2 regions of the Streptomyces sp. NPDC052042 genome follow, and region 1 is predicted to be linked to the other one. Evidence: riboswitches for the same ligand, from Rfam matches in the RefSeq annotation. Region 1 holds a riboswitch; the other holds the start of a gene.
The links. A riboswitch is a leader RNA that binds a small molecule or an ion and turns the genes downstream of it on or off. The one in region 1 is predicted to bind cobalamin.
Positions count from the first base shown of each region.

Region 2: another riboswitch for cobalamin. It lies ahead of ACIHCL_RS14220 (ABC transporter substrate-binding protein); the one in region 1 lies ahead of nrdI (class Ib ribonucleoside-diphosphate reductase assembly flavoprotein NrdI).

Region 1 covers NZ_JBIUBU010000005.1:147,987-157,027, forward strand. The annotation lists gene ACIHCL_RS11870 (class I SAM-dependent RNA methyltransferase) at 130-1,458, shown strand; partial or broken gene ACIHCL_RS11875 (citrate/2-methylcitrate synthase) at 1,653-1,863, shown strand; gene nrdF (class 1b ribonucleoside-diphosphate reductase subunit beta) at 2,223-3,245, opposite strand; gene nrdE (class 1b ribonucleoside-diphosphate reductase subunit alpha) at 3,281-5,449, opposite strand; gene nrdI (class Ib ribonucleoside-diphosphate reductase assembly flavoprotein NrdI) at 5,446-5,886, opposite strand; cobalamin riboswitch at 6,052-6,275, opposite strand; gene ACIHCL_RS11895 (hypothetical protein) at 6,340-6,693, opposite strand; gene metE (5-methyltetrahydropteroyltriglutamate--homocysteine S-methyltransferase) at 6,781-9,041, opposite strand, start outside.
Region 2 covers NZ_JBIUBU010000006.1:332,614-341,654, forward strand. The annotation lists gene dnaK (molecular chaperone DnaK) at 1-233, shown strand, start outside; gene ACIHCL_RS14200 (hypothetical protein) at 664-1,029, opposite strand; gene ACIHCL_RS14205 (response regulator) at 1,689-2,390, opposite strand; gene ACIHCL_RS14210 (sensor histidine kinase) at 2,362-3,600, opposite strand; gene ACIHCL_RS14215 (alpha/beta hydrolase) at 4,050-5,192, opposite strand; cobalamin riboswitch at 5,299-5,482, shown strand; gene ACIHCL_RS14220 (ABC transporter substrate-binding protein) at 5,525-6,556, shown strand; gene ACIHCL_RS14225 (FecCD family ABC transporter permease) at 6,553-7,695, shown strand; gene ACIHCL_RS14230 (ABC transporter ATP-binding protein) at 7,692-8,492, shown strand; gene ACIHCL_RS14235 (ABC transporter substrate-binding protein) at 8,955-9,041, shown strand, end outside.

The DNA.
Region 1 (9,041 bases):
GCACGCGTCGGCCTGCCCGGCCCGCTCGTGGTGAACGGCCGGACGACGACCCACGTAGAATCGTGGGTCGTCGTCCGGCCAACCCGTGTCGTTGCCCGGCTGTCCCCCGAGACCTGGAGCCACCCCCTCATGCAGAACGAACCCACGTCGTCGCTGGTCGGGGAGGAGTACGAGGTCGAGGTCGGGCCCGTCGCACACGGCGGCCACTGCATCGCCCGCACCGCTGAGGGCCGGGTCCTCTTCGTACGCCACACGCTCCCCGGCGAGAGGGTCGTCGCCCGGGTCACCGAGGGCGCGAGCGACTCCCGCTTCCTGCGCGCCGATGCCGTACGCATCCTCGAACCGTCCAAGGACCGCGTCGAGGCCCCGTGCCCGTACGCGGGCCCCGGAAAGTGCGGAGGCTGCGACTGGCAGCACGCCAAGCCCGGTGCCCAGCGCAGGTTCAAGGGCGAGGTGATCGCCGAACAGCTCCGGCGCCTGGCCGGCCTCACCCCGGAGGAGGCGGGCTGGGACGGCACCGTCATTCCGGCCGAGGGCGACAAGCTCCCGCCGGGCGAGGTGCCGGCCTGGCGCACCCGCGTCCAGTACGCCATCGACGAAGACGGCCGCGTCGGTCTGCGCAAGCACCGCTCGCACGACGTGCAGCCCGTCGAGCGCTGCCTGATCGCGGCCCCCGGCGTCACCGAACTCGGCATCGAGAAGCGGGAATGGTCCGGCATGGCCTCGGTGGAGGCCATCGCCGCCACCGGCTCCCACGACCGTCAGGTCATCCTCACCCCGAGGCCCGGCGCCCGACTGCCGCTCGTCGCACTCGACAAGCCCGTCTCGGTGATGCGCGTCGACGAACGCGATGGCGGCGTCCACCGCGTGCACGGTCGCGCCTTCGTCCGCGAACGCGCCGACGACCGCACCTACCGCGTCGGCTCCGGCGGCTTCTGGCAGGTGCACCCCCAGGCCGCCGACACGCTCGTCCGCGCCGTCATGCAGGGCCTGCTGCCCCGCAAGGGCGACACCGCCCTCGACCTGTACTGCGGCGTCGGCCTGTTCGCCGGCGCCCTCGGCCAGCGCGTCGGCGAGAAGGGCGCGGTCCTCGGCATCGAGTCCGGCAAGCGCGCCGTCGAGGACGCCCGGCACAACCTCAAGGACCTGGACCGGGTTCGCATCGAGCACGGCAAGGTCGACCAGGTCCTCCCGCGCACCGGCATCACCGAGACCGATCTCATCGTCCTGGACCCGCCCAGGGCCGGCGCCGGCAAGCAGACGGTCGCCCGCCTCACCACCCTCGGCGCCCGCCGCATCGCCTACGTGGCCTGCGACCCGGCCGCCCTCGCCCGCGACTTGGCGTACTTCCGCGAGGGGGGTTACCGGGTGCGGACGCTGCGGGCGTTCGACCTGTTTCCGATGACGCACCATGTGGAGTGCGTCGCGATCCTTGAACCGGCCGCGAAGGGTTCCTGACCTGCGGTTTCGGGCGTGCGCATGATGTGCGGTGTGGGCGTTGCGGGCGATATCCTGACGCTGAAATGGTGCTCGTGACGCTCATTTGGCGCTCGTCCTGATGGGGTGTCAGGTAAACTGTTGGGCAGGTCAGGTCCTGTCGTGACGAGAGTTGATGGGGTGCCACCGAGAACGCGGCCCGCACCGTCCAACCCATGGGGGACGCCCTCGACCGGCTGGTGGCGCGTGCCGCCGACCCCGAGGTGACCGGCTCGCCACGCGGCCCTGCGGCACGCCGTGATCAATCGCAAGGGCAGCCATCCGATCCTGGACTATCCTGCCGGGCTCGCCTATCACCTCATGGGCTTCGACATCCCGGCCTTCACACCCATCTTCGTGATGAGCCGCATCACGGGCAGTGCCGCCGCCTCGTCCACGGCGACCGGATTGGCCGGCGTCTGGCTGGCCACCTGGCGTCCAGATCGCTGGGCACTCGCACGGCCGGCTCCACGGAGTTGAGGCCGATCACCTGCGCGCCCGCTCCAGCAGGGCCTCTTGGGACACCCGGCCGCCCAGCACGGTCACGTTCTGGGCCGTTTTGATCCACGTCGAGCCGCCGATCCCGCGCAGTGAGAGCCGCAGGTGTCGTGCGGCCTCTCGGTGAAGCGGTGACGGTCACGGCCCTTGAGGAAGATCTCGCCATGCTTGAGCAGCACGCACGAGCCCTGCGGGCCGGACGCCGTGCGCGCGGCGGGCACGCTGGGTTCGCCGGACTTGTCAACCTCTCAGAAGTCCCAGTCGTCGTCGGCGGTGTCCTCCGCTTTGCCCATGACGTACGACGATCCGGAGCCGGAGAAGAAGTCGTGGTTTTCGTCCGCACCCGGTGAAAGGGCGGCCAGGATCTCCGGGTTCACCTCGGTCTCCTCCGCGCCGAAGCGGGCCGGGTAGCCGAGGTTCATCAGCGCCTTGTTGGCGTTGTACCGGACGAAGACGGCCACGTCGTCCATCAGCCCGAGCGGCTCGTACAGTTCACCCGAGTACTGGAGCTCCAACTGGTACAGCTCCTCCAGCAGATCGTATGTGAACGCCCGCATCTCCTCCTGCCCGGCGGAGTCGAGCTTCTCCAGGCCGCGCTGGTACTTGTAGCCGGAGTAGTAGCCGTGCACCGCCTTGTCGCGCAGGATCAGCCGGATCATGTCGGCCGTGTTGGTGAGCAGGGCGTGCGTGGAGAAGTGCAGCGGGAGGTAGAAGCCCGCGTACAGCAGCAGCGACGACAGGAGCGTGGAGGCGACCTTCCGCTTGAGCGGGTCGTCGCCGTAGTAGTACTTCAGGACCGTCTTGCAGCGCTGCTGGAGAACGTCGTTGCCGACGGCCCAGCGGTATGCGTCGTCGATCTCCGGGGTGTTGGAGAGGGTGGAGAAGACGGAGGAGTAGCTACGGGCGTGCACGGCCTGCATGAAGGCGATGTTGGTGTAGACGGCCTCTTCGTGCTCGGTGCGGGCGTCCTGGATCTGGACGATCTCACCGACCGTGGCCTGCACGGTGTCGAGCATGGTCAGGCCGGTGAACACGCGCATGGTGAGCGTGCGTTCCTCGACGGTGAGCCGCTGCTGCCAGGCGTTCACGTCGTTGGAGAGCGGTACCTTCTCGGGCAGCCAGAAGTTGGCCGTGAGCCGGTTCCACACCTCCAGGTCCTTCTCGTCGGTGACGCGGTTCCAGTTGACCGGTCGCAGCCGGGCGGCCGGGTCGTGGCGGTAGGAGGGCGGCGTGACCGACAGCTCGGTCAGCGGGGCGGGAGTCGTGGTCATGGTGCGTGCTTCCAGGAAGTCGGTAGGGGGCGGCGTCACAAGGTGCAGGACAGGCAGTTCTCGATCTCGGTGCCTTCCAGGGCCTCCTGACGCAGCCGGATGTAGTAGAGGGTCTTGATGCCCTTGCGCCAGGCATGGATCTGCGCCTTGTTCAGGTCGCGCGTGGTGGCCGTGTCCCGGAAGAAGAGGGTGCAGCTCAGGCCCTGGTCGACGTGCTGGGTGGCCGCCGCGTAGGTGTCGATGATCTTCTCGTAGCCGATCTCGTACGCGTCCCGGAAATACTCCAGGTTGTCGTTGTCCATGTGCGGCGCCGGGTAGTAGACGCGGCCGAGCTTGCCCTCCTTGCGGATCTCCACCTTCGAGGCGATCGGGTGGATGGAGGCGGTCGAGTCGTTGATGTAGCTGATGGAGCCGGTCGGCGGCACGGCCTGGAGATACTGGTTGTAGATGCCGTGCTCCCGCACGGACTCCTTCAGCTCGCGCCAGTCGGCCTGCGTGGGCAGGGTGATCCCCGTATCGGCGAACAGAGCCCGGACCCGCTCGGTGGCCGGCTCCCACACCCGCTCGGTGTACTTGTCGAAGTAGGAGCCGTCGGCGTACGCGGTCTTCTCGAAGCCGTCGAAGGCGGTGCCGCGCTCGATCGCGATGCGGTTGGAGGCGCGCAGGGCATGGAAGGCGACCGCGTAGAAGTACATGTTGGTGAAGTCCACCCCTTCCTCGCTGCCGTAGTGGATGTGCTTGGAGGCGAGGTAGCCGTGCAGGTTCATCTGGCCGAGGCCGATGGAGTGGGAGAGGTCGTTGCCGTGCGCCACGGACGGCACGGCGTCGATGTTCGACTGGTCGGAGACGGAGGTCAGGCCGCGCACAGCGGTCTCGATGGTCGCGCCGAGGTCGGGGGAGGCCATCGCGGCGGCGATGTTGAGCGAGCCCAGGTTGCAGGAGATGTCCTTGCCGACCGTCTCGTAGCCGAGCGAGGCGTCGTACGTGCTCGGTGTGTTGACCTGAAGGATCTCCGAGCACAGGTTGGACATGTTGATCCAGCCCGGGATCGGATTGGCCCGGTTCACCGTGTCCTCGAAGAGCAGGTAGGGGTAGCCGGACTCGAACTGGAGCTCCGCGATCGTCTTGAAGAACTCACGTGCGCTGAGGGTGGTCTTGCGGATGCGCGGGTTGGCGACCATCTCGTCGTAGTGCTCGCTCACGGACAGGTCGGCCAGCGGCTTGCCGTACTCGCGCTCGACGTCGTACGGCGAGAACAGGTGCATGTCCTCGTTGCGCTTGGCCAGTTCGAAGGTGATGTCCGGGACGACCACGCCGAGCGAGAGCGTCTTGATGCGGATCTTCTCGTCCGCGTTCTCCCGCTTGGTGTCCAGGAACCGCATGATGTCAGGGTGATGGGCGTGCAGGTACACCGCGCCCGCGCCCTGGCGCGCGCCGAGCTGGTTGGCGTAGGAGAAGGAGTCCTCCAGCAGCTTCATCACGGGCACGACGCCGGACGACTGGTTCTCGATCTTCTTGATCGGGGCGCCCTGTTCCCGCAGGTTCGTCAGGAGCAGCGCCACTCCGCCGCCCCGCTTGGACAGCTGCAGCGCGGAGTTGATGCCGCGTCCGATGGACTCCAGGTTGTCCTCGACACGGAGGAGGAAGCAGGAGACCAGCTCGCCGCGCTGGGCCTTGCCCGCGTTGAGGAAGGTGGGGGTGGCGGGCTGGAAGCGGCCGGTCATCATCTCGTCGACCAGGCGGGAGGCGAGCGTCTCGTCGCCGGCGCCGAGGAACAGGGCGGTGGCGACGACCCGGTCCTCGTACCGTTCCAGGTGGCGGGAGCCGTCGAAGCTCTTCAGCGTGTACGAGGTGTAGTACTTGAACGCGCCCAGGAAGGTGCGGAAGCGGTGTTCGTGGGCGTACGCCTGTGCGTAGAGGCCCTCCAGGAACTCCCACCGGTAGCGCCGGATTGACGCCTCCTCGTAGTAGTCGTGTCCGATGAGATAGTCGATCTTCTCCTTCAGCGATCCGAACTCCACCGTGTTCGGGTTCACGTGCTGGAGGAAGTACTGCCGGACGGCCTCGCGGTCCTTGTCGAACTGGATGCGGCCGTCGCAGTCGTACATGTTCAGCATGGCGTTCAGCGCGTGGTAGTCCTTGCGCGTGCCGACCGACTCGCGCTGGTCCGCGGGGACCGTGATCGCCGTGGTGAGGGTGTTCATGCTGCCTGTCGCTCCGCCGTCCGACTGGTTGACGAGTGTCGTGTCCAAAATTCCTGCAGCCCTTCCCTCACGGCGCGGACGTCGCGGTCCGTGCCGAGCAGTTCGAATCGGTACAGCTCCGGGACCTGGCACTTCGCCGAGATGACCCGGCCGGCCAGGCAGTACTCGGCGCCGAAGTTGGCGTTGCCGGAGGCGATGACTCCGCGCAGCAGTGCGCGGTTGGCCTCGATGTTCAGAAAGCGGATCACCTGTTTGGGGACCGCGCCGGCGCGTTCGCCGCCGCCGTAGGTCGGCGTGATCAGCACATACGGCCCGTCCACCCGCGGCATGCCCTCATGGCGTGGGTGCAGGGGGATGCGCGTGGCCGGCAGGCCCAGCTTCTCCACGAAGCGCCTGGTGTTCTCCGAGACGCTGGAGAAATACACGAGACCGCTCATCGGCCGCCGCCTCCTCTCGCTCGCTCCCGTCATCGCCCGAGGACCGGGAGGGGAGGAGCGGCGCGGCACGTACGGCGAGATGGGGCGGCGGACAATACGCCTCACCCGGAACCGTGCGTCTGCCACCTGGCCCTCCCTCGGGGCCTCGGAGCGCGCACACCGCTGTCCGGCGTACGCACCGGTGGCAGGTCTTCGGACTCGCGGGCGTGTCTCGTGTCGTACGAGATCCCTACTGGCCGTCGCTTCCCAGGCCCGGCAGGTCGGGCCCAGTGCGTATGACGGCGGTCGTTCCCGCTCACCGCTGCGGGGCAGTCCCGGTCTTGCACCGGGTTCCCTCTTGCGACGCCGAACACAGGAGTGCCCGGCGAACCACCAGCACCATCAACACTACATCTAGAAGATGGTGAGCGTGCACGCCCCAGATATTGTGTCGCACGAGAAACTTAGGTATACCTAAGTTCTGGTGCGGTCGGACGGGCGCCGGCCTCTTGGAGTGCGTCCTGCCCCGGTGATGGTGCGTAGCTGTTGTGCGCGTCGGCGTATCTCGGTGACCAGTACCGGCTCGGGATGTGGGGGGTTGGAAGGGGGCCTGATCTCCTCTGGCTCGGGTGACGCGTCGGCGTCGAGCGCCTCGGCCACGGAGTCCAGGAACTCGCCCAGGTCGGCCAGCGTGTCACGCAGCATCCGCATCTTGGCGGTCTGGCTGCCGAGCTGTCTGCGCATGGCCAGCAGGCTCTCGAACTGCTTCTCGGACATGGCGATCATGGGCCTGCCGTCCACGACGACCTGTCGCGGTTTGCCGCGCACCGTTGGCCCCCCTTCCTGCCTTGGTTTTGGCGGTGTTGTGGGACGGGCCGGGACGCTTGTGGCGTCCCGGCCCACTGGGTTTCTCGGTCAGGAGGCGGGCAGCTCACTCCGGACGGTGCGGGCGGCGGCGACGAGGTTCTCCAGGGAGGCGCGGGTCTCGGGCCAGCCGCGGGTCTTCAGGCCGCAGTCGGGATTGACCCACAGCCGTTCGGCGGGGATGGCCTCCAGCCCGGTGCGCAGGAGGTCCGCTGCCTCGTCGGTGCTCGGGATGCGCGGGGAGTGGATGTCGTAGACGCCCGGTCCGGCCTCGCGGGGGTAGCCGTGGGCGGCGAGTTCGTGGGCGACCTGCATGTGGGAGCGGGCGGCCTCCAGGCTGATGACGTCGGCGTCGAGGTCGTCGATGGCCTGGACGATGTCACCGAATTCGGCGTAGCACATGTGCGTGTGGATCTGGGTGTCCGGCCGCACACCGCCCGTCGTCAGACGGAACGCTTCGGTGGCCCACGCCAGGTAGTCGGCGTGGTCGGCGGCCCGCAGCGGCAGCGTCTCGCGCAGCGCGGGCTCGTCGACCTGGATGACCGAGGTGCCGGCCGCCTCCAGATCGGTGACCTCGTCGCGCAGGGCGAGGGCGACCTGGCGGGCGGTGTCGCCGAGGGGCTGGTCGTCGCGGACGAAGGACCAGGCGAGCATGGTGACCGGCCCGGTGAGCATGCCCTTGACCGGGCGGTCGCTCAGTGACTGCGCGTACGACGTCCAGCGCACCGTCATCGGCTCGGGGCGCGAGATGTCCCCGGCCAGGATCGGCGGACGCACGTACCGGGTGCCGTAGGACTGGACCCAGCCGTGCTGCGTGGCGAGGTAGCCGGTGAGCCGCTCGGCGAAGTACTGCACCATGTCGTTGCGTTCGGCCTCGCCGTGCACCAGGACATCGATGCCGGCCTTCTCCTGGAAGGCGATGACCTCCTGGATCTCCGCCCTGATGCGCTCCTCGTACCCGGCCGTGTCGATCCGCCCGGCGCGCAGGTCGGCGCGGGCGGTGCGCAGTTCACCGGTCTGCGGGAACGAGCCGATGGTCGTCGTGGGCAGCAGCGGCAGTCCGAGGTGGGCGCGCTGGGCGGCTGCCCGCTCGGCGTACGGCTGGGAACGGCGCGCGTCGGCGGCCGTCACGGCCTCGGAGCGGGCCCGGACGGCGGGGTCATGCGTGATCGGCGAGTTTGCGCGGGAGGCGAGGTCGGCCCGGTTGGCGGCGAGTTCGGCGGCGATCGAACCGGTGCCGTGGGCGAGGCCCTTGGTGAGAGTGATGATCTCGGCGGTCTTCTGCTTGGCGAAGGCCAGCCAGCGCAGGATCTGCGGGTCGATGTCCCGCTCGGCAGTGGCGTCCAGCGGCACGTGCAGCAGGGAGCAGGAGGCGGCGACGTCGACCCGGTCGGCGAGCCCGAGAAGGGTGCCGAGGGTGGACAGCGACTTCTGCAGGTCGTTGATCCAGATGTTGCGGCCGTTGACGACACCGGCGATCAGGCGCTTGCCGGGCAGTCCGCCGACGGCGGCCAGGGCGTCCAGGTTGGCGGCGGCGGCCTCGGTGAAGTCCAGCGCCAGCCCGTCCACCGGTGCCTTGGCCAGCACCGGCAGGGCGTCGCCGAGCCGGTCGAAGTAGGAGGCGACGAGCAGTCTGGGCCGGTCGGTGAGGGCGCCGAGTTCGCGGTAGGCGCGCTCGGCGGCGTTCAGCTCGGCCGGGGTGCGGTCCTGCACGAGGGCGGGCTCGTCGAGCTGGACCCACTCGGCACCGGCCGCGCGCAGGTCGGCGATCACTTCGGCGTACACGGGGAGCAGCCGGTCCAGGAGGGTGAGCGGCTCGAAGTCGGCGGGTACGCCGGGGGCGGGCTTGGCGAGCAGGAGGTAGGTGACCGGGCCGACCAGCACGGGCCGTGCGGTGAGGTCCTGGGCGAGGGCTTCCTTCAGTTCGGCGACCTGCTTGGTGGAGTCGGCCGTGAAGACGGTGTCGGGGCCCAGTTCGGGGACCAGGTAGTGGTAGTTGGTGTCGAACCACTTGGTCATCTCCAGCGGAGCGACCTCCTGGGTACCGCGGGCCATCGCGAAATAGCCGTCCAGGGCGTCGGCGTCGACGGCGGCGCGGTGGCGTTCGGGGATCGCACCGACCATGACGGTGGTGTCGAGGACGTGGTCGTAGTACGAGAAGTCGCCGGTCGGGACTTCGTGGATGCCGGTGTCGGCGAGCTGCTGCCAGTTGGCGCGGCGCAGTTCGGCGGCAGTGTCCCGGAGGGCGTCGGCGGTGACGCGATCCTTCCAGTAGCCCTCGATGGCCTTCTTCAGTTCACGGTTCTGACCCT
Region 2 (9,041 bases), on a different contig from region 1:
AGAAGCTCAAGGGCGAGGACACCGCCCAGCTCCGCGCCGCCACCGAGAAGGCGAGCGCGGCCGCACAGCGGATCGGCTCCGCCCTCTACGCGCAGGCCCGCGGCGGGGCGGCCGGTGACGGCACGGCCGGAAGCGGCTCCCCCGACGGTTCCGGGCCCGGTACGGGCGGGGGCGAGGACGAGGTGGTCGACGCGGAGATCGTCGACGACGAGCGAAAGGAGAGCGGCGGGTGAGCCGCGCCCGTGCACCGGAGCGTCGTGCGCTCGCGTGCACCGGAGCGTCGTGCGCTCGCACGCGGCCGGACCGGGTCCCGGTCGACCGACCGGTTCCCTGCGCCATCGCAGAAGTTGCTCCGTGCCGTCGGGTGATCAGCCGAGAACGAGCGGGAGTTGAGACGACGAGCGGGAGTTGAGGAGTCGAACCGCCGGTTCGACGCCGTCCGCGTTCGTCGGGGCGAGCCGTCCGGTGCCGGTCGGAAGAGCGTGCGCGTCAACGTCCGCATCGGAGAAGGACGCGGGGGTTCGACCGCATCCGGGCCGGGTGCGGTCCTCACGACGACCTGCTGGGTCGGAGGTCACGCAAAGCTGTCCGGGTCGGCTCTCGTCGGGGCGGCGGGCGGCTGTACAGACGCCGCCCGCCCGTCGCCCCTGCTCGGCAGGTCGCTCAGCCGGCGGTGTGATCGTCGGCCGTGGTGCCGATCCTCGCGGTCCTGCTGACCCACTGGGACAGGGTGAGCTGTGCGGCCGACTGCGTCCGGGCGCGTCGGCCGGACGCCACCCCACGGTGCTCGGCCCGGCCACCGGCGCCCGGCTCCTGCCCCTGGTTCCGGTCGGCGCGGTCGGCCAGCGCGTCGCGGAGCAGCAACAGGTGTGCGGGCGGGGTTCGGAATTCGGCCTTGGCCCGGTACGCGGGGCGGCTCGCCGGGTGTCCTCCCGAGGTGGCCGCCGCGTCGGCCCTGGCAGCGGCGGAGGCGGGCGTTTCGGCCGGTCGTTCGCCGATCGTGCTGCGCTGCTTGGTTGCAGTGAACATGGGAGGGGTTCCTTCCTGTGCTGCGGTGCCGGTCGCGCGGCCGTCGTGGCTGGGATTCGGGCACGGGAGTCCGGGGCGGGCGTCGTGCTGGGGCGATGCCGGATCGCCGGACGCGGGCCACGGTTCCGGGGAACGGCTCCCGGCAGCCGTGCGTCCTGCCGACTGCGTCGGAGGCACCCGCGTGTCGCGGTGCGTCCGTGAGTCGGATACCCCGGTCCCGAGGAGCGACACTCCGTGCTCGGTGTGCCGCTCAGGCGGGCGGGGGCGACCGATGGCGGCCGGGGAGGGGTTCGTGGCCCCCGCGCCGACGCCGTGGCGGCCGGTGTCCGGCCCGGCGGCGGTGGGGCGGCGGGTGGCGGCGGATGCTGTGCCGGTGAGGCGGGTCGCGTCATCCGCGTCGTACCGCTCTGCCGGGCCGTGTGCTTCGGTCATGGCGACACCTCCGTTCGCCATCCCACTCTCGCCCGGAGGCGACCCCCGGCGCGTCGTCCCGCCGCAGCGATTCCCGACTACCACGGCCGTGGTACCCGGACCGCACGCCTACCACCGGTGGGAACGGACTGTCACCGTGGCATCACACCGGCCCCCGCGACCGCGTGCACCTACGCCCCCATGCCCGCAACGCCCCCCGTTGCCCGCGTGCGCGCCCGCGCATGCGGCTACGGCTGCATGGACGGCTGCGAAGGTCCGGAGTCCGCCGCCGGACTCACCAGGCCGCACTGATACGCGATGACGACGAGCTGGGCCCGGTCACGGGCCGCCAGCTTGGTCATGGCCCGGTTGACGTGGGTCTTGGCGGTCAGCGGACTGACGAACAACCGATCGGCGATCTCGTCGTTCGACAGCCCCAGTGCCACCAGCCCCACGACGTCGCGTTCCCGCGGTGTCAGGCACCCCAGCCGCTCGTGCACCCCCGCCGGGCACGGCTCGGGCTGGGCGAGGAAGCGCCCGATCAGCGCACGCGTCGCCGACGGGGACAGCAGTGCCTCGCCGGCGGCGATCGTGCGGACGGCGTCGAGCAGTTCCTCGGGCCGGGCTCCCTTGCCGAGGAAGCCGCTCGCACCGGCGCGCAGCGCCTCGGCGACGTGCTCGTCGTCCTCGAAGGTCGTCAGGATGAGCACCTTCACCTCGCCGAGATCGTCGGCCTCACTGATGAGCCGTGTGGCTTCGAGACCGTCCATCTCGGGCATGCGGATGTCCATCAGGACCACGTCGGGGCCCTGCGCCCGTGCGAGGTCCAGCGCCTCCTGCCCGTTGGACGCCTCCCCCACCGTCTCCATGTCGTCCGTGGAGTCGAACAGCATCCTGAAGGTGCCCCGCAGCAGGGCCTGGTCATCGGCAAGCAGCACGCGGATCGTCATGCCCGTCCCTTCTCGGTGGTTCGCCCATGACCGGGCCGGGGCGCAACGGCAGCTCGGCCGTCACGGTGAAGCCGCCTTCCGGGCGGGCGCCCGCGTACAGCCGTCCGCCGACCGTGGAGGCGCGCTCGCGCATCCCGATCAGCCCGTGGCCCGCTCCCGGGTGGGTGTGGTTCGCCACGGTTCGCCCGTCGTTCTCGACCGTGATCGTCAGCCGCTCGGGCCGGTAGTGCAGGAACAGCCGGGCGTGATCGGCCCCCGCGTGCTTGTGCACATTGGTCAGGGCCTCCTGCACGATGCGGTACGCGGCCAGGTCGACCGCCGGGGCGAGCGGTTCGGCGACTCCGAGCCGGCTGTGGTTCACGGTCAGACCGGCCCTCTCGAACGACGCCAGGAGCGCCGGAACGCGGGCGAGGCCGGGCATCGGGTCGCGTGGCGTCACCGGGTCACCGGACTGCCGCAGCAGCCCGACGGTCACGCGCAGTTCGTCCAGGGCGGACCGGCTGGTGTCCCGGATGTCCTCCAGCGCGGCCAGGATCTTCTCCGGTCTCCGTTCCACGAGGTGGACCGCCACACCCGCCTGGGCGTTGATGAGGGCGATGTGATGGGCGACGATGTCGTGGAGTTCTCGGGCGATCCGCACCCGCTCGGCCGCCACCCGCTGCTGCGCCTCCTGTTCGCGGGTCCGCTCGGCGTGTTCCGCCCGCTCCTCCACCGCGGCCACATAGGCACGTCGTGAGCGCACCCCGTCACCGACGGCGGTGGGCAGAGCCGTCCACGCCAGCATCGCCGCGTTGTCGGGGGCCAGCCAGGAGCGCGGGTCGCACAGTACGGCGGCGCCCACGAGTATGGCGGCCGACAGGGGCGCCGCGGTCCAGGTCACGCGCCGGTCGGTGAGCACGGCGACGGTGTAGACCGACACCAGGACGGGGCTGATGACCAGCGGGCTCTCCCGGAATCCGAACACCTGGAAGGCCACCCCGCAGCCGACCGCCACGGCCAGTACGCCGACCGGGTGACGGCGCCGCCACACCAGCGCGGAGCAGCCGATGCCGGCCAGCACCACCGCCTGCCAGCGCAGGGAGAACTCGCGCTCGTGCGGAATGATCGAGGCGGCCACGACCGACAGGACGAACAGCACGACCAGGCCCACCGCCTCCATCACACCGAACCGGGACCGCTCCCCCCGCTTCCGAGCACTGTTCGCCGCCATGCCACCACCGTAGGGTCGGCGACCGCCCCGGGCATCGTCTCGCGGACGGGACGTTCGGCCTCCGCCACCGGTCGTCCGGCCCCTCCCGGCACCCCCGAAAGCCGGTGCCCACGCGTCCGCCGGGCCTTGGGCGGCGACCGGACCGAACGTCCGGCGGGGCCGTCACGATCGCCCGGCCGGATGCTCAGGACGGCTCCATTCGGCCGACGCCCGGCCGGTGCGGCGCCGCCGCGACGTCCCCGACACGCCGCTGCCCCACCCCGGCCGTTTCGCCGTGGGCGGGGCCGGGCCGGGCAACCTGCGGTACCACCGGTCGTCCGACGGGCGGCGGTTCGGTGGACGAGCGAGTGCGCGGGCGGACGACGCCGACGTACACCGGCGAGCGCGCGGACGGCCGACGGGCCGGATCCCCGGCCGGGGATCCGGCCCGTCGGCCGTCCGGCGTCGGTTCAGACGCCCTTCGTCGGGGCGATCCTCCCCACCCACGGCGACAGTTCGGTCGTCAGCCAGCGGAAGACCTGTGGCACCTGCCGCTTCCACAGTCCAATGGTGTGCGGTCCGGTCACCTGCGCCACCACCACCCGCGTCGGAGGTACCGCCGCCCGCCGCAGCGCGAGGCCGTCGCGATAGCCGTCGTCTCGGCTGCCCGAGAGGTAGAGCGCCACGCGCGGAGGCGTGGTCGCGTGGCGGAGGATCCACAACGGGTTGTTGACCCGCCGCAGCTCCGGGTCGCGGGCCGTGAGGGAGACGCGTTCGGCGGCCGGGTCGTTGTAGCCGGACAGGCCCACGGCGGCCCGGTACCGGTCGGGGTGGGCCAGTGCCATCTTGACGGCGCAGTGCGCCCCGGCCGAGAAGCCGGCCACCGCCCAGCCGCCGGCACTGCCGCGCGCGCGGAAGGTGTCGATCACCATCTGCCGGACGTCCACGCTCAGCCACGACTCGGCGTCCACGACGCCCGGTACGTTGGCGCATCCGGTGTCCTGACCGGCCAGCAGATTGGTGCGCGGTTCGACGAGGATGAACGGGGCGATCCCGCCGCTGCGCATCTCGGCCGCCAGCTGGGACTGAACCCGCAGGCTGCTGAACCACGCCTTGGCCGACCCGGGAAAGCCGCCGAGGAGTTCGACCACGGGGAACTTCTGGTGCCGGAACGCCGGCTGGTCGTACTGCGGCGGCAGCCACACGTACACCTCGCCGCGCACCCCCGACACCCGGCCGCGCAGCTGGGTGACACGGACGTTCGGCCCCATCCGGGGGTCGTGCGCGGGCTGGAACTCCTGGACGGTCTTCGGCTCGTTCGCCAGGTCCTTGTGGCTCCCGAGCCCGTCGCGCCCGAGGTCCGGGGCGGCGACGACGTGGTGTCCGGTGCCGAGCAGGTCGGACCAGCTGTCGTACAGCCCGTTGGTGTTGTTGACCACTACGAAGACGCTCAGCACGGCCGCTCCCTGCGCGAGGAGGACCATCGTCAGACGGGTCGCGCCGCGCACCACGGCGGGGCCGCGCACCCGCCCCCACAGCAGCAGGGGCAGCGTCACGCTGATCACGGCCAGCACGATCGTGGCCAGGAAGAAGGGTGTCCCCGTCAGGTTCATCACGGCACGGAGGATGTCGCACACAGGACGATGCTTTACCCGCTTTTCGACCTTTTTACGTCGAACGCGAGACGTCGGGAACCCCGTGTTGACGCCGCGACCTCGAAGAAACGTAGTATCAGCAGGTCATCGCCGCGACGGGAGACAGGAAGCCGGTGCGAATCCGGCACGGTCCCGCCACTGTGACCGGGGAGTGCAACCCTTCGACATGCCACTGCGCACGGCGCGGGAAGGCGGGGGGGAACGTCGATCCGGGAGTCAGGACACTGGCCTGTCGCGGGCCCGTTGTGAGGAGCGCGGACTCCCCAGGAAGGCTCTACGTGTACTTCGGCATGCTCGGCCGCCCCTGTTCTCCCTCTGCCCGGCCCCGTCGCACCCTGCGCGCCGCCGCCGGGGCCTTGGCCCTGACCACCGCCCTGCTGACGGCCGGCTGCGGCGCCGGTGACGACTCACCCGGAAAGCCACGGACGGGCGCGTCACCGGCCAAGGGTTTCCCCGTCACCGTCGACAACTGCGGCGTCACGACGACGTACGACGGACCGCCCTCGCGAGTGGTCACCATCCATCAGCACCCCGCCGAACTGATGCTCGCCCTGGGGCTGAAGGACCGCATGGCCGGTACCGCCTTCCCCGACTCGGCCGTCCTGCCCGAACTGAGCAAGGACTTCGCGGCCATACCCGAACTGGCGAAGAAGGAGCCGTCCTTCGAAACCGTCCTGGACGCGGAGCCGGACTTCGTCTACGGCGGCTACGGAAGCGCGTTCGCCGAGAACGAGGGCCGGTCGCGCAAGGCGTTCGCCGCGGCGGGCGTCGACACCTACCTCAACCGCGAGTACTGCGGCAGGAATCGGGTGACGATGCGGGACACCTACGACGAGATCCGCACCATCGGCGGCATCTTCGGCGTCCCGGACCGCTCCGCCGAACTGGTCGCCGATCTCCGCGGGCGCGTCGACCGGGCCGCCGCGGCGGTGAAGAACAGGCCCGCCGTACCCGTCTTCGTCTACGACAGCGGCGAGAAGACCGCCTTCACCGCGGGCGGGAAGGGCCTGGGCAACGACCTGATCGGCCTGGCGGGCGGCCGGAACGTCTTCGCGGACCTCGGCGACGTCTTCGGAGACGTCTCCTGGGAGCAGGTGGTGGCCCGCAAGCCCGAGGCCGTGGTGATCTACGACTACGCGGGCTCCGGCAGCGTCGAGCAGAAGAAGCGGTTCCTGCTCTCGCAGCCCGCCCTCGCCGACGTCCCGGCCATCAGGAACAAGCGGTTCGTGGTCCTGCCGCTGACCGCGACCCTCGTCGGCATCCGGTCGGCGTACGCCGTCGACGGCCTGGCGCGCGGCCTGCATCCCGAGAGCTTCCGATGACGCGGACGCCCGTGGGAACCGCCCCGGCCGATGGAACGGTCGAGGGGGCGGCCGACGGGGAGACGCGGCGCCAGCGGCGCCGCGGCAGCCCGTCGGGGCGCGTTCCGCTCGCTCTCGCGCTGACCGTCCTCGCGCTGCTGCTGGTGGCCTCCGTCACGGCGGGTCTGGCCATCGGCTCGGTGCGCGTACCGCCCGGCCAGGTGTGGGGCATCGTGACTCACGCGCTGGGCGCCGACTGGCGGGAGCCGTCCTGGACCCGGGCCCGGGAGACGATCGTCCTCGATGTGCGGGCGCCGCGGGTGCTGCTCGGTGCGGTGACCGGCGCCGGACTGGCGGTGGTGGGCACGGCCCTGCAGGCCCTGATCCGCAATCCGCTGGCCGAGCCGTACCTCCTGGGGGTGTCCTCCGGCGCGTCCCTGGGCGCGGTCTCCGTGATCGTGCTCGGCCTGGGCGCACTCGGCCCCGTCTCGCTGCCCGCCGCCGCGTTCGCCGGTGCCCTGGGCGCACTGGTGTTGGTGTACGCGGTCGCGCGCACCGGCGGCCGCATCACCTCCTCGCGGCTCGTGCTGTCCGGTGTCGCGGTCGCGTCGATCCTGACCGCGGTGACCAATCTGCTGCTGCTCACCACGGGCCGGGGCCACGAGGCCCGTGCCGTCCTCGCCTGGACCCTCGGCGGCCTGGGCGGAGCCGGCTGGGACGCGCTGTGGCTGCCGGTCGTCGCCCTGCTGCTGGGCATCACCGTCCTCCTGGTGCAGGCACGGAACCTGAACCTGCTCCTGGCGGGCGAGGAGGCCGCGGGCACGATGGGGCTCGACGTGGCCCGGTTCCGGGCACGCATGTTCATCCTGCTGTCTCTCGTCACCGGCATCCTGGTCGCGGCGGCGGGGCCGATCGGCTTCGTCGGTCTGATGCTGCCGCACACCGTGCGGCTCCTCGTCGGCGGCGAGCACCGCCGCGTCCTGCCAACAGCCGCTCTCGGCGGAGCCGTCTTCCTGATCTGGGCCGACATCGCCGCCCGCACCGTCGCGGCACCGATGGAACTCCCGGTGGGAGTCCTCACCGCGCTGTGCGGCGGACCCTTCTTCCTCTGGCTCATGCGCCGCGACGCCCGACGCAGCGCCGCAGGAGGAACGGCATGAGCGACACGACCGAACACACCGCCGGCGCCGCCCTGACCGTCGACGGCGTCACCCTGACGGCCGGTGCGCGCCACCTGGTCCGGGACGTCACCCTCCGGGCCCGCCCGGGTGAGGTCATCGGCCTGGTCGGTCCCAACGGCAGCGGCAAGTCCAGTCTGCTGCGCGCCGTCTACCGTGTGCTGCGCCCCGACACCGGACGCATACGGATCGATGACGCCGACGCCTGGCACCTGCCCGTGCGCGGGCTGGCGCGCATCCTGGCCGCGGTGGTCCAGGAACCGGCCACCGCCTTCGATCTGACGGTCCGTGAGGTCGTTGCCATGGGCCGTACACCGCACAAGGGGCTGTTCGACGGCGACACCGCCGAGGACGCGCGGCTGATCACCTCGGCGCTCGCGTCCGTGGACGCGACCGCCCTCGCGGACCACCCCTTCGACCGTCTTTCCGGCGGCGAGCGCCAGCGGGTGCTCATCGCCCGGGCGCTCGCCCAACAGCCCTCGCTGCTCGTCCTCGACGAGCCGACCAACCATCTGGACATCCGCCACCAACTCGACGTGCTCGGCGCACTGCAGCGGCTTCCCGCCACCGTTCTGGTCGCACTCCACGACCTCAACCTGGCGGCGTACTACTGCGATCGCCTCTACGTCCTGCGCGGGGGTGAGGTCACGGCGTCGGGCCCGCCCGCCGACGTGCTGACCGCGGAACTGCTGCGTGAGGTGTACGGAGTGGCCGGCGAGGTCGTCGTGCATCCCCGCACGGGAGCACCCCAGGTGACCTTCCTGCCGGGAGAGCGGTAGCCCGGCCGGCCGACGGCGGCCGACGACTCCGCTCCCTGAACGGGCGGGCGACGGAGGGCGGTCCGGCACCCGAGTCGCGTACGCCGGACGCCCGGCCGCCGCACAACCCTGGCTTCCCGGCCCGTGGTCCCCTCGCGGTGCGTGTCGTCCCGAGGGCCACCCGGAATGCGGAACGCCGTACGGCCCCTCCCGCGGAGCGCTCCCGCCGCACGACGCACCCACCCCTTTCCCGTGGCCTGTTCGCCGATCGGCCGACTGTCATTCACTAAACGGAAGCTGACTGTCCGTCACCGTGCATACAATTCCTGGCGAACACCGGGTCCCGACAGTCCGCCCGGTCCGCACCACCGAGCCCGGCCGAGCCGACAAAGCCCGGTCGCGGCGCGCGCAGTACTTCCTGACCCGAACCGGTTGTCCGGGGACACCCTCGCGGCCGGCCGACAGTATGGAGCACTTTCCGTGATGGAGCGTACGAGGCGGTCGAGCACTCTGATCGTCGGGGGAATGACAGCGGTGCTGCTGACGGGTTGCGGCCCCGAAGACCAGATC